Regions from separate parts of the Labrys methylaminiphilus subsp. lupini genome, predicted to be linked through region 1. Evidence: predicted binding sites of a transcription regulator. Region 1 holds the regulator's gene; each other region holds the start of a gene.

Region 1 (3,275 bases):
AGCGGCAGATGCCAAGGAAGGTGCTAGCCTCGAATTGATCGGAGAATCGGCGGCGGGGCACGGCTATGCCGGACGAGTTGGCGAAAACCAGGCCGTTCGCATCTTCACGGGTGCGCCCGTGCCGGATGGCGCCGACACAGTGGTGATCCAGGAGCACACGAGCCGCGAGGGCAATCGCGTCATCGTGGAGGCGGCGGCCAGGCTCGGCCAGCATATCCGGGCCCGTGGCCTGGACTTTGCCGAAGGACGGGAGGCTTTGACATCAGGCACCGTCATCGGTCCCCGCGACATAGCGCTTGCCGCGGCCATGAATCATCCTGCCCTGCCTGTCCGCCGCCGCCCCAAAGTCGCTATTCTCGCGACCGGCGATGAATTGGTACTGCCCGGTCAAGCCATCGGCGAGAATCAGATCGTCGCCTCCAACAATTTCGCCATTCGGGCACTGGTCGAGGCCGAGGGGGGCGAAGTACTCGACCTCGGCATCGCCAGCGACGACTTCCCGGCTCTGGAGGCTGCCGTTCGGCGGGCTCGTACCGAGAAGGCGGATGTGCTCGTCACCATCGGCGGTGCTTCGGTCGGCGATCACGATCTGATCCAGACCGCGCTCACCCGCGAAGGCATGCAGCTCGGCTTCTGGAAGATCGCCATGCGCCCGGGCAAGCCCCTGCTGCACGGGCGGCTTGGCTCAATGCATATCCTCGGCCTGCCCGGCAATCCGGTATCCTCGGTGGTCTGCGGCGTCCTCTTCCTGGTACCCCTGTTGCGTACGTTGCTGGGGCGGGCCGATGCGGGTCTGTCCCGCCGCAAGGCCGTCTTCGCCAACGCCTGGCCAGCCAACGACGTTCGTGAAGACTATATCCGTGCCCGCTTCGTGCTTGACGATACGTCAGACATCCTCAAGGTAGAGCCGCTGGCGCTGCAGGATTCGTCGCTGGTGAGTGTGATGCAGCATGCCGACTGTCTGGTCGTCCGGCCGCCCTTTGCGCCGGAAGCAAAACCGGGCGATATCTGCGAGATCATCGATCTTCGTGCGGCCGGCTATTGACGCTACCCTTAACCTGAACTTCACAGTTGCAGAACACAGTAGGAACATGTAGCACTGTTCTTGTTTTGTTTACACCTTCACCGTGATTCGCGGCCGCCACGACGGGAAAGCCATGCTGACCAAGAAACAACACGAATTGCTTCGGTTCATTCATGAGCGCCTGAAGGAACAGGGCGTGCCCCCCTCCTTCGATGAAATGAAGGAGGCGCTGGACCTGCGCTCCAAGTCCGGCATCCACCGCCTGATCATGGCTCTGGAGGAGCGCGGCTTCATCCGGCGCCTGCCAAACCGGGCACGCGCGCTCGAAGTGGTACGCCTGCCCGAATCCGCCGTGCCAGGCGGCCTGTCGCTGGCCTCTTCGCAGCGGGGCTTCCGCCCCAACGTGATCGAGGGCAATCTCGGCAAGGTCCGCCCCGTCAGGCCGGAAATGGACGAGGATGTCGGCCGGCCGGTTCTGGTCCCGGTGATGGGACGCATCGCCGCCGGTACGCCGGTCTCCGCCATCCAGACCAAGAGCCATACCATCAGCGTTACGCCGGAAATGCTGTCCTCAGGTGATCATTTCGCCCTGGAAGTGCGCGGTGATTCAATGATCGAAGCTGGTATCTTCGACAATGACACCGTGCTGATCCGCCGCCAGGACCATGCCGATACCGGCGATATCGTGGTAGCCCTGATCGACGATGAGGAAGCCACGCTGAAGCGCTTGCGCAAGCGCGGCGCCTCCATTGCACTGGAGGCGGCCAATCCGGCTTACGAAACCCGTATTTTTGGCCCGGACAGGGTACAGATCCAGGGTAAATTGGTGGGCCTGTTCCGCCGATATTGAGAGCATGCGAATTTGGTTCGCTTGCAATGACTGGCCTTCATACAGTCAGCGGCCACGCTTTGGAACGCCGTGACGTCGAGCGGTTGCTCAAGGCGCGCGCGCCGTATTGCCTTGTCGATTGTGAACTGGAGGAATGCGATCTTTCGCGTCTCGACCTGTCCCACTGGTCGTTCGAGCGTTGCATTCTCAAAAATGCCAAGCTGGTCGGCGCCAAGCTCGCGAATACACTATGGCGCAATTGCAAGGCGGGCGGTGCCGATTTCCGTGGTACCGACCTCGAAGATGCTGCATTCCGTACGGGTGACTACAGCAATGCCAGCTTTCGACGCGCCAAAGCGGCCTCGGCGGTTTTTACCGGCTGCAAACTGACAGGCGCGGATCTCTCGGAAATCGCCGCATTCGGGCTCGTTTTCGAGGAGGTCTTGCTTATGTCGGCGAAACTGCCGGCCTTTTCCTTTCGCAAGTCCACGCTACGCCGCCTCGACTTCACCCAGGCCGATCTGCGCCAATGCGATTTCCGCGATGTCATCTTCGAAGAGTGCAGCCTGCGCGATGCCAATCTGGTCGATGCCCGTTTCGAAGGAGCGGATCTACGCAGTGCCGATCTCGGCGGCTTGAAGCTTGGTGACGCCCGTTATTTCAAGGGCGCCACGATCTCGAAAAACCAGGCCGGCCAATTGCTGGCCGAGCTGGGCTTGCGGATCACCTGAAGAAGGTCTGGAGTTCGCAGGCAAATCCGCTTGATGGTCGGGTAGCCCCGGGTGTCTTCGAACTACCATCTGTCCGAAGACCCGGCCTGGCTGACAGCGCCGATCAGTCGACCGCGATCATGACGTCGGAGGCCTTGATCACGGCATAGGCGTTCTGGCCGGGCTTGAGCTGGAGATCATCGACGGCCTCGTTGGTGATCGAAGCGGTGATGATGGTTCCGTTGACCTCGAGCTGGATATGGGAGGTAGTCTGCCCCTTCGTCACGCTCTTGATCGTGCCCTTGATCTGGTTGCGGGCGCTGATTTTCATGGTCCGTCCTTTCTTGTGAGAATCTCGCGTCAGTTATCGGTTTCGGCGGTGACGCTGTCCATAGGCGTATCCGTCGCTGGGGCCTGCACTGCCGCCTGGGGCAGAAGTTTCGGCGGCACAATCACCCGGCCCGGTGCCCACGGACGGGACGCTTGGGGATGGCGGGCCATGACGAGACGCCAGCGCGGGCTGATATCGCCGCTCGCCGACGGCTCTACATAAAGTGCTATCGAGCCGACCGCGCGAATCAACTCCCGGTCCATCACAACTCCAGCGGCGGCACAGCGAGCACCGATCGGAACCGGTCCCGCCAGGACGCTGACGCGTCCACAGTCCTCCTCGGCGGCGTTACTGGTCTTGTCGAGCATGAAGATCCCGCCT
Region 2 (3,275 bases), 940 kb from region 1:
GAAGGTGTGATGCCGCGCCGTGTAGCCGACATTGTCGAGGTCATTGTGCTTGCCGCCGGCGCGCACGCATTTCTGCGAGGTCGCGGCACGCGAATAGGAGCGCTTCTCGATGCCGGTGAAGACGTTCTTGAACTGCACCATGCCGGCATTGGTAAACATCAAGGTCGGATCGTTGCGTGGCACCAGCGGCGAAGACGCCACGGCTTCATGGCCGTTCCGCACGAAATAGTCGAGGAAGGTGGATCGGATCTCGTTGACGCCGCTCATGTCCAATTTGCCTATTTGGCCTAAATGCCTGTTTTGGCTGGTCCCTTCCTTTCGGCATGGCCAGCAACATGGTGGTGGGGCGTTGTAGCGGGGCTGTTTCGGCCTGTCGAGGCGCGCATACATGAAAAACCCGACTGCCGGGAGCGACAGACGGGTTATTCGGTGTGAATTGGCTCTGCTTAGGCCAGACGTGAGAAGCCGGTCGAGGCCGACCTCATTCGCCCTCGGCTTCGGACGGGTCGATATTGTCGAGGATACGCTCGGCAATCAGGCCGGCATTCTGGCGAATCTGGCCCTCGATCTTATCCGCCACATCCGGATTGTCCTTGAGGAACTGCTTGGCGTTCTCACGGCCCTGGCCGAGACGCTGGCTCTCATAGCTGAACCAGGCGCCGGATTTTTCGACCACGCCGGCCTTGACGCCGAGGTCGACCAATTCGCCCACCTTCGAGATGCCTTCGCCATACATGATGTCGAATTCGATCTGCTTGAAGGGCGGCGCCACCTTGTTCTTGACGACCTTCACGCGGGTCTGGTTGCCGACCACCTCTTCCCTGTCCTTGATCGCGCCGATTCGGCGAATGTCGAGGCGGACCGAGGCATAGAATTTCAGGGCGTTGCCGCCCGTAGTGGTTTCCGGGCTGCCATACATCACGCCGATCTTCATGCGGATCTGGTTGATGAAGATGACCATCGAGTTGGAACGCCCGATCGAGGCCGTCAGCTTGCGCAGCGCCTGGCTCATCAGGCGGGCCTGCAGGCCGGGCTGCACATCGCCCATTTCGCCTTCGATTTCGGCCTTGGGCGTCAGCGCCGCCACGGAATCGATGACGATGACGTCGATCGCCCCCGAGCGCACCAGCGTGTCGCAGATTTCAAGGGCCTGTTCGCCGGTATCGGGCTGCGAGATCAGCAATTCGTCGAGATTGACGCCCAGCTTGCGGGCATAGACCGGATCGAGCGCGTGTTCGGCGTCGATGAAGGCGCAAACGCCGCCTCTCCTCTGGGCCTCGGCGACGCTGTGCAGCGCCAGCGTGGTCTTGCCCGAGGATTCCGGCCCGTAGATCTCGATGACGCGCCCCTTGGGCAGGCCGCCGACACCGAGCGCAATATCGAGACCAAGGGAGCCGGTGGAGATCGCCTCCACCTCCATCGTCTTGGAACCCTTGCCGAGCCGCATGATCGAGCCCTTGCCGAAAGCGCGTTCGATCTGTGATAGGGCGGCGTCGAGCGCCTTCGTCTTGTCCATGGAGCTTCCTTCGACCAAGCGCAGCTGCGTCTGACTCATATGCCCGTTTCCCTATCAAGCACGAACGGATTCGTCATCCGAACCAATCGTTTTCAACACTGGGCTTGCATCTTGTCGCAATTCAAAGCCCCGTGGCGGTATGTACCCATTTTGTTCTCATTCATGCAAGTTCTATTTTTGTTCTCATCGTTCTTATTTAACAGAAGCTGACTGCTCGGGGCAGGCCGACCTTCGATAAATCATCATACCATTGCACCATCGGGCTTGCGCCCGTAGCCCCTCCCCGTCCACACTCACCGTCGGCAGGATGCGCCGGCAACCCGCGTCGGAAATGCGGGACAGGAAACGGGACGATTGCAATGACGAATGCGCAGGAAAGCGTCGGCTTCATCGGGGTCGGCTATATGGGCCATGGCATGGCCAAGAACATCGTGGAGAAGGGCTACGCCCTGACGGTGATGGGCCACCGCAACCGGGCGCCGGTGGAGGATCTCGTGGCCCGCGGCGCCAAGGAGGCCAAGACCCCGCGCGAGGTGGGCGCCGCTTCCAGCATCGTCTTCCTCTGCGTCACCGGTTCGCGACAGGTGGAAGCGCTGGTACACGGTCCCGATGGGCTGAAGGCCGGCCTGAAGCCGGGATCCGTCGTCGTCGACTGCTCGACCTCCGATCCCAATTCCACCCTCGCCCTCGCGGCCGAACTCGCCGAAGCCGGCATCGATTACGCCGATGCGCCGCTCGGCCGCACGCCGAAGGAAGCCTGGGAAGGCACGCTCGATACCATGGTCGGCGCAAGCGACGCCCTGTTCGAGCGCCTCAAGCCGGTGATATCAACCTGGGCCGGACGCATCGTGCATATCGGTGGCACGGGCGACGGTCACCGCATGAAGCTGCTCAATAATTTCCTGTCGTTGGGCTATGCCGCCCTCTATGCCGAGGCCCTCGCTTTGTCGCAGAAGGTCGGCATCACACCCAAGCGCTTCGACAGCGTCATCCGCGGCGGCCGCATGGATTGCGGTTTCTACCAGACCTTTTCGCGCTGGGTCCTGGAGGGCGACAAGGATGCCCACAAATTCACCATCGCCAACGCCTACAAGGATCTAAGCTATCTGGAGGCGATGGCCAGTGCGGCAGGATTGGTCAATCCGATCGGCAATGCCGTGAAGAACTCGTTCGGCGTGGCGATGGCCGCCGGTGGCGCGCAGCGCTACGTGCCGATGCTAACCGACTATATCGGCAGCCTGAACGGCACCGATCTTACCCCGGCCAATCAGAACTGAGGGCGAGTTCATAACGCAAAAACGCTGCGCCGAGGGCGCAGCGTTTTCAGATATTTTGGCGCGAAATTTAGAAGGTGCGGCGCAGACGCACGCCAGCGCCGACGCTGTCATATTTCGGCACGTCGCCGTCGCGATCCTTGTTCTGGTACCAGACTTCGGCACCGGCAATGAAGCCCTTCACCACGGTGTAGTTCAGCTGGCCGCCGACGACATAATATTTGAAGTTGTCGGCAGTGTTGGTGGCAATATTCGGAGCATCATAGCTCAGGTAGCCCCCGAACAGCACGGCCTGCAACTGCTGCGTAAACTTGAGGCCCGCTTCGGCCTGGATGGCCCAACCCTTCGCACGGTCGAGATCGTAGGGAGCCGCCGTAGAAACATAGGCATCCGCCCCGCCGAAGCCGAGAACGCTACTGCCACCGAAGGCTCCATTTGGCTGGGAACCGCCCACACCAAGATACTTCACCGCACCATCGGAGTAG
Region 3 (3,275 bases), 640 kb from region 1:
CCTCGAATGGCCAGGCGGCAGAGACATTGGCGGCCGCGACGAGCTCGGCCGGATAGAGATTTGACATGTTCGATCCGATTTCTTTCTGCTGCTTGTGGATGGGAAGCCAAGCGGAGTGCGAAGCGGCTTGATTTTTCTCGACCGCAAGCGGAAGGCACAGCCATATTCAGGCTGGGCCGCAGCGTCAATCTTGGCGCGTGCAAATGATCGGTCGAGGGGCGTGATGACGTCGATTCTGGACTATCTGACCGCCGCTCTCGTCACTTTGCTGGTGGTGGTCGACCCGCCCGGCCTCGGCCCGATCTTCCTGGGCGTCACTCGCGGCATGAACAAGGAGCAGCAGCACTCGGTCGGCTGGCGCGCCAGCGTGATCGGCTTCGGCGTGCTCGCCTTCTTTGCCGTCGCCGGGGAACCCTTCCTCAGGCTGCTCGGCATCACCACGCCGGCCTTCCGTATCGCCGGCGGCCTGCTGCTCTTCGCCATCGCCTATGAAATGGTGTTCGACCGCTCCACCATGCGTAAGAACGAGACTGCGGAGACCGCCATCACCAAGGACTTCATCTCCAATGTCGCTGCCTTCCCGCTCGCCATCCCTTTGATTGCCGGTCCCGGCGCCATCACGGCCGTCATGTTGCTATCGGCCCAGACCCATGGCGAGCCGGCCAAATTCGCATCCCTGTTTCTCGTCATCGCCTTCGTGACGGCCTGCTGCTACGTCTCCTTCCGCCTTGCCGGCGTGATCAACAAGCTTCTGGGGATCACCGGCAATGTCGTGCTGACCCGACTTCTCGGCATCGTCCTGTCGGCCCTGGCGGTGCAGTTCATCGTCGATGGCGTCAGGGCGATCGTGACCGGATAAGGGCCCGCACTGCGTTCGACACCATTTCTCCGTCTCGGCAGGGCGATGATCGAGCCTTCGATCGCGCACAAAAGCAAGACGCCGGCCACGAGACGTGACCGGCGCTTCAGGCACCTTGTCGACGGGTCTGTTCCGACGTCAGAACGGGATGTCGTCGTCCATGTCGGCCGAGGAGAACTTGCTCGAACCGGCCGGTGCCGGACGGCGCTCCATCGGGCTCGACGAGCCGAAATCATTGCCCTGATAGTCCCGGGCGCCCTCACCCTGCCCACCGCCGCCGCCGCGCGAGTCCAGCAGTGTCATTTCACCGCGATAGCGCTGCAGCACGATCTCGGTGGAATATTTTTCCACGCCCGAAGCGTCATTGTATTTGCGGGTCTGCAGCTGGCCCTCGAGGTAAACCTTGGCACCCTTCTTCAGATATTGCTCGGCGATGCGTGCCAGCCCCTCGTTGAAGATGACCACGCTGTGCCACTCGGTCTTCTCCTTGCGTTCGCCGGTGGCCTTGTCGCGCCAGCTTTCCGTCGTGGCGATACGCAGGTTGACGACCGGCTCGCCCGAATTGAGCCGCCGCACTTCAGGATCGCGGCCGAGATTACCGACCAGAATGACCTTGTTCACCGAGCCCGACATCGAGGCTTCCTTCCTTCGCTTCACAGCGTGCCGGCCGAACCGCCCTGCACGCCCCATGGCACCCCGAAAGGCGCCTCCATCATTTCTGCTCTAGCATGCTCCCGGCGCCACGCCTGCAAGGGAATTGGCTTCGTGCACAATTAGTTTTGTTCCACATTTGTTCGTGCAATGCAAGCGCCCGCCTTAACGATCCGCTTACCAAACCACCCCAAAGACCACACCATACCGCAGTCTGTCGTTCCGCCTCGAATCATGTGGGAATCTGCGGCATCTGGCCAAGAAAACCTTGCCTTTGCCCGATAACTTGCCCAACAAGCAGGTCGAAAATCAGAACCGCGCTTTCCGTCATCGCTCTTTCGCCACATTGGGCGTGCAGGGGAGCCGCACACTCATTCTTAGTTCCATACGAGGGCAGCAAAATGGCAGGACCAGGACAACAGCGCGAAGCGACCGACGGAGCCAACACGGTAGCGGCTCTGGGTTTGCGGCGCGCCGCTTTGCGCGGCATGCTCGCTTCCCCGATCATCGATGCGGATGACCAGAAGGGGCTGCGCGACGAACTGGTCTCCGAGCTGCGCTCCATCGCCAATTCGATCTCCCGCGCCCCCGCCAAGAACGCCGTCGAGCTCTGCGCCAAGCTGGACGTGCTCGGCGAGGAATATCGTCCCGACGGCGACAGCGGCTCCATCCGCGAGCTGATCGCCTCGATCCGCCGTGACGTCGTCAGCCTGACCGGCCGTCCGGCGGTTCAGGAGCGCGCCTCCTTCCAGACGATCCGCCCGATGCACAATGCGCGCGCCGCCGAACCGACCCAGCAGCCGGCTTCGGCCGAAGCGGCTGGTGAAGCCAAGGCCGACTAAGCCTTTCCTTCGAGGCCGAAATCATCACCCCCGTGGAGCGATCCGCGGGGGTTTTTCTTTGGCTCTCGATCTCTCCCTTTGGCGTTGGCCGCGAGCAAAGCGTGTTCACGTGTGAACGCTTGTCCCAACGCTGCGTTCCGGCACGTCTCTACAAGTCCAGGCGATTCCGTCTCGTTGGCGAAAAGCCGTTGGTTCCAAACAAAAGGGGCAGGCTCGCGCCTGCCCCCATTCACTGCATCGACCTTGGGATCGACAATCGCTCCTTATTGAGCGTTGTCGCCCTCGCCTTCATCGTCGCCGCCTTCGTCACCGCCGCCGGCACCAGGTGCGGCTCCACCGCCGTTGCCGGCGCTGAGCACCTGGCCATTGACGCTCACGGCCTTGGTTGCCGCGTCGAAGTCGACGTCCCAGACGGCCTTGCCGTCAGCACCGGTCTTGGCCAGCCCCTTGATCAGGGCGATGCCCATCAGGGCCGATTCCTTGTTGGGAACCTGGGCGTTGTTCACGGCCGCAATGATCTGGTCGAGATTGGTGGCCGAAATCGTCACCTTGCCCTTCTGGCTCGGCATGACGCTCATCTTGCCTTCCGCGCTCACCGCTCCGGCCGGGGCGGTGAAGGTGCTGGGCGCCAGGGTCACATGCGGCTGTCCGGCCATGAAGAGAGCCAGGAATTGCGGCGTCAGTTCGTTGGGGATCGGCGGATCCTTGCTCGCATCGAAATTCTCGATCGCCAGCTTGGCGATGGCCTCGAGGTCGACGCCCTCGAACTTCACGTCGATATTGCCCTCGCCCGGAACCAGCGGAGCCACCCAACCCGGAATGGCCGGGGACTGCGGCAACGCCAAGCCATCATATTTGATGTCAATGCCATAGGAGGCATCCTTGACCGCGCCGGTCATGCCGACGCCGTAGCTCAGGCTTCC

The links. The regulator LexA, encoded in region 1, represses DNA repair genes until DNA is damaged. The targets are predictions, from matches to a motif close to TGTTCNNNNTGTGTTCNG.
Region 2: a site for LexA is predicted at 1,684-1,701, ahead of recA (recombinase RecA). Genes of this name have one in related genera too.
Region 3: a site for LexA is predicted at 1,640-1,657, ahead of ssb (single-stranded DNA-binding protein). Genes of this name have one in related genera too.

Annotation. Positions count from the first base shown of each region.
Region 1 is NZ_JBMDIH010000001.1:1,418,619-1,421,893, reverse strand. It holds gene ACN6KF_RS06550 (molybdopterin molybdotransferase MoeA) at 1-1,045, shown strand, start outside; gene lexA (transcriptional repressor LexA) at 1,158-1,874, shown strand; gene ACN6KF_RS06540 (pentapeptide repeat-containing protein) at 1,901-2,584, shown strand; gene ACN6KF_RS06535 (TOBE domain-containing protein) at 2,688-2,894, opposite strand; gene ACN6KF_RS06530 (ComEC/Rec2 family competence protein) at 2,924-3,275, opposite strand, start outside.
Region 2 is NZ_JBMDIH010000001.1:2,355,318-2,358,592, forward strand. It holds gene alaS (alanine--tRNA ligase) at 1-267, opposite strand, end outside; gene recA (recombinase RecA) at 482-1,555, opposite strand; gene ACN6KF_RS11155 (NAD(P)-dependent oxidoreductase) at 1,876-2,793, shown strand; gene ACN6KF_RS11160 (porin) at 2,861-3,275, opposite strand, start outside.
Region 3 is NZ_JBMDIH010000001.1:2,058,509-2,061,783, forward strand. It holds gene ACN6KF_RS09760 (lysine--tRNA ligase) at 1-67, opposite strand, end outside; gene ACN6KF_RS09765 (MarC family protein) at 224-859, shown strand; gene ssb (single-stranded DNA-binding protein) at 998-1,492, opposite strand; gene ACN6KF_RS09775 (hypothetical protein) at 1,912-2,352, shown strand; gene ACN6KF_RS09780 (hypothetical protein) at 2,616-3,275, opposite strand, start outside.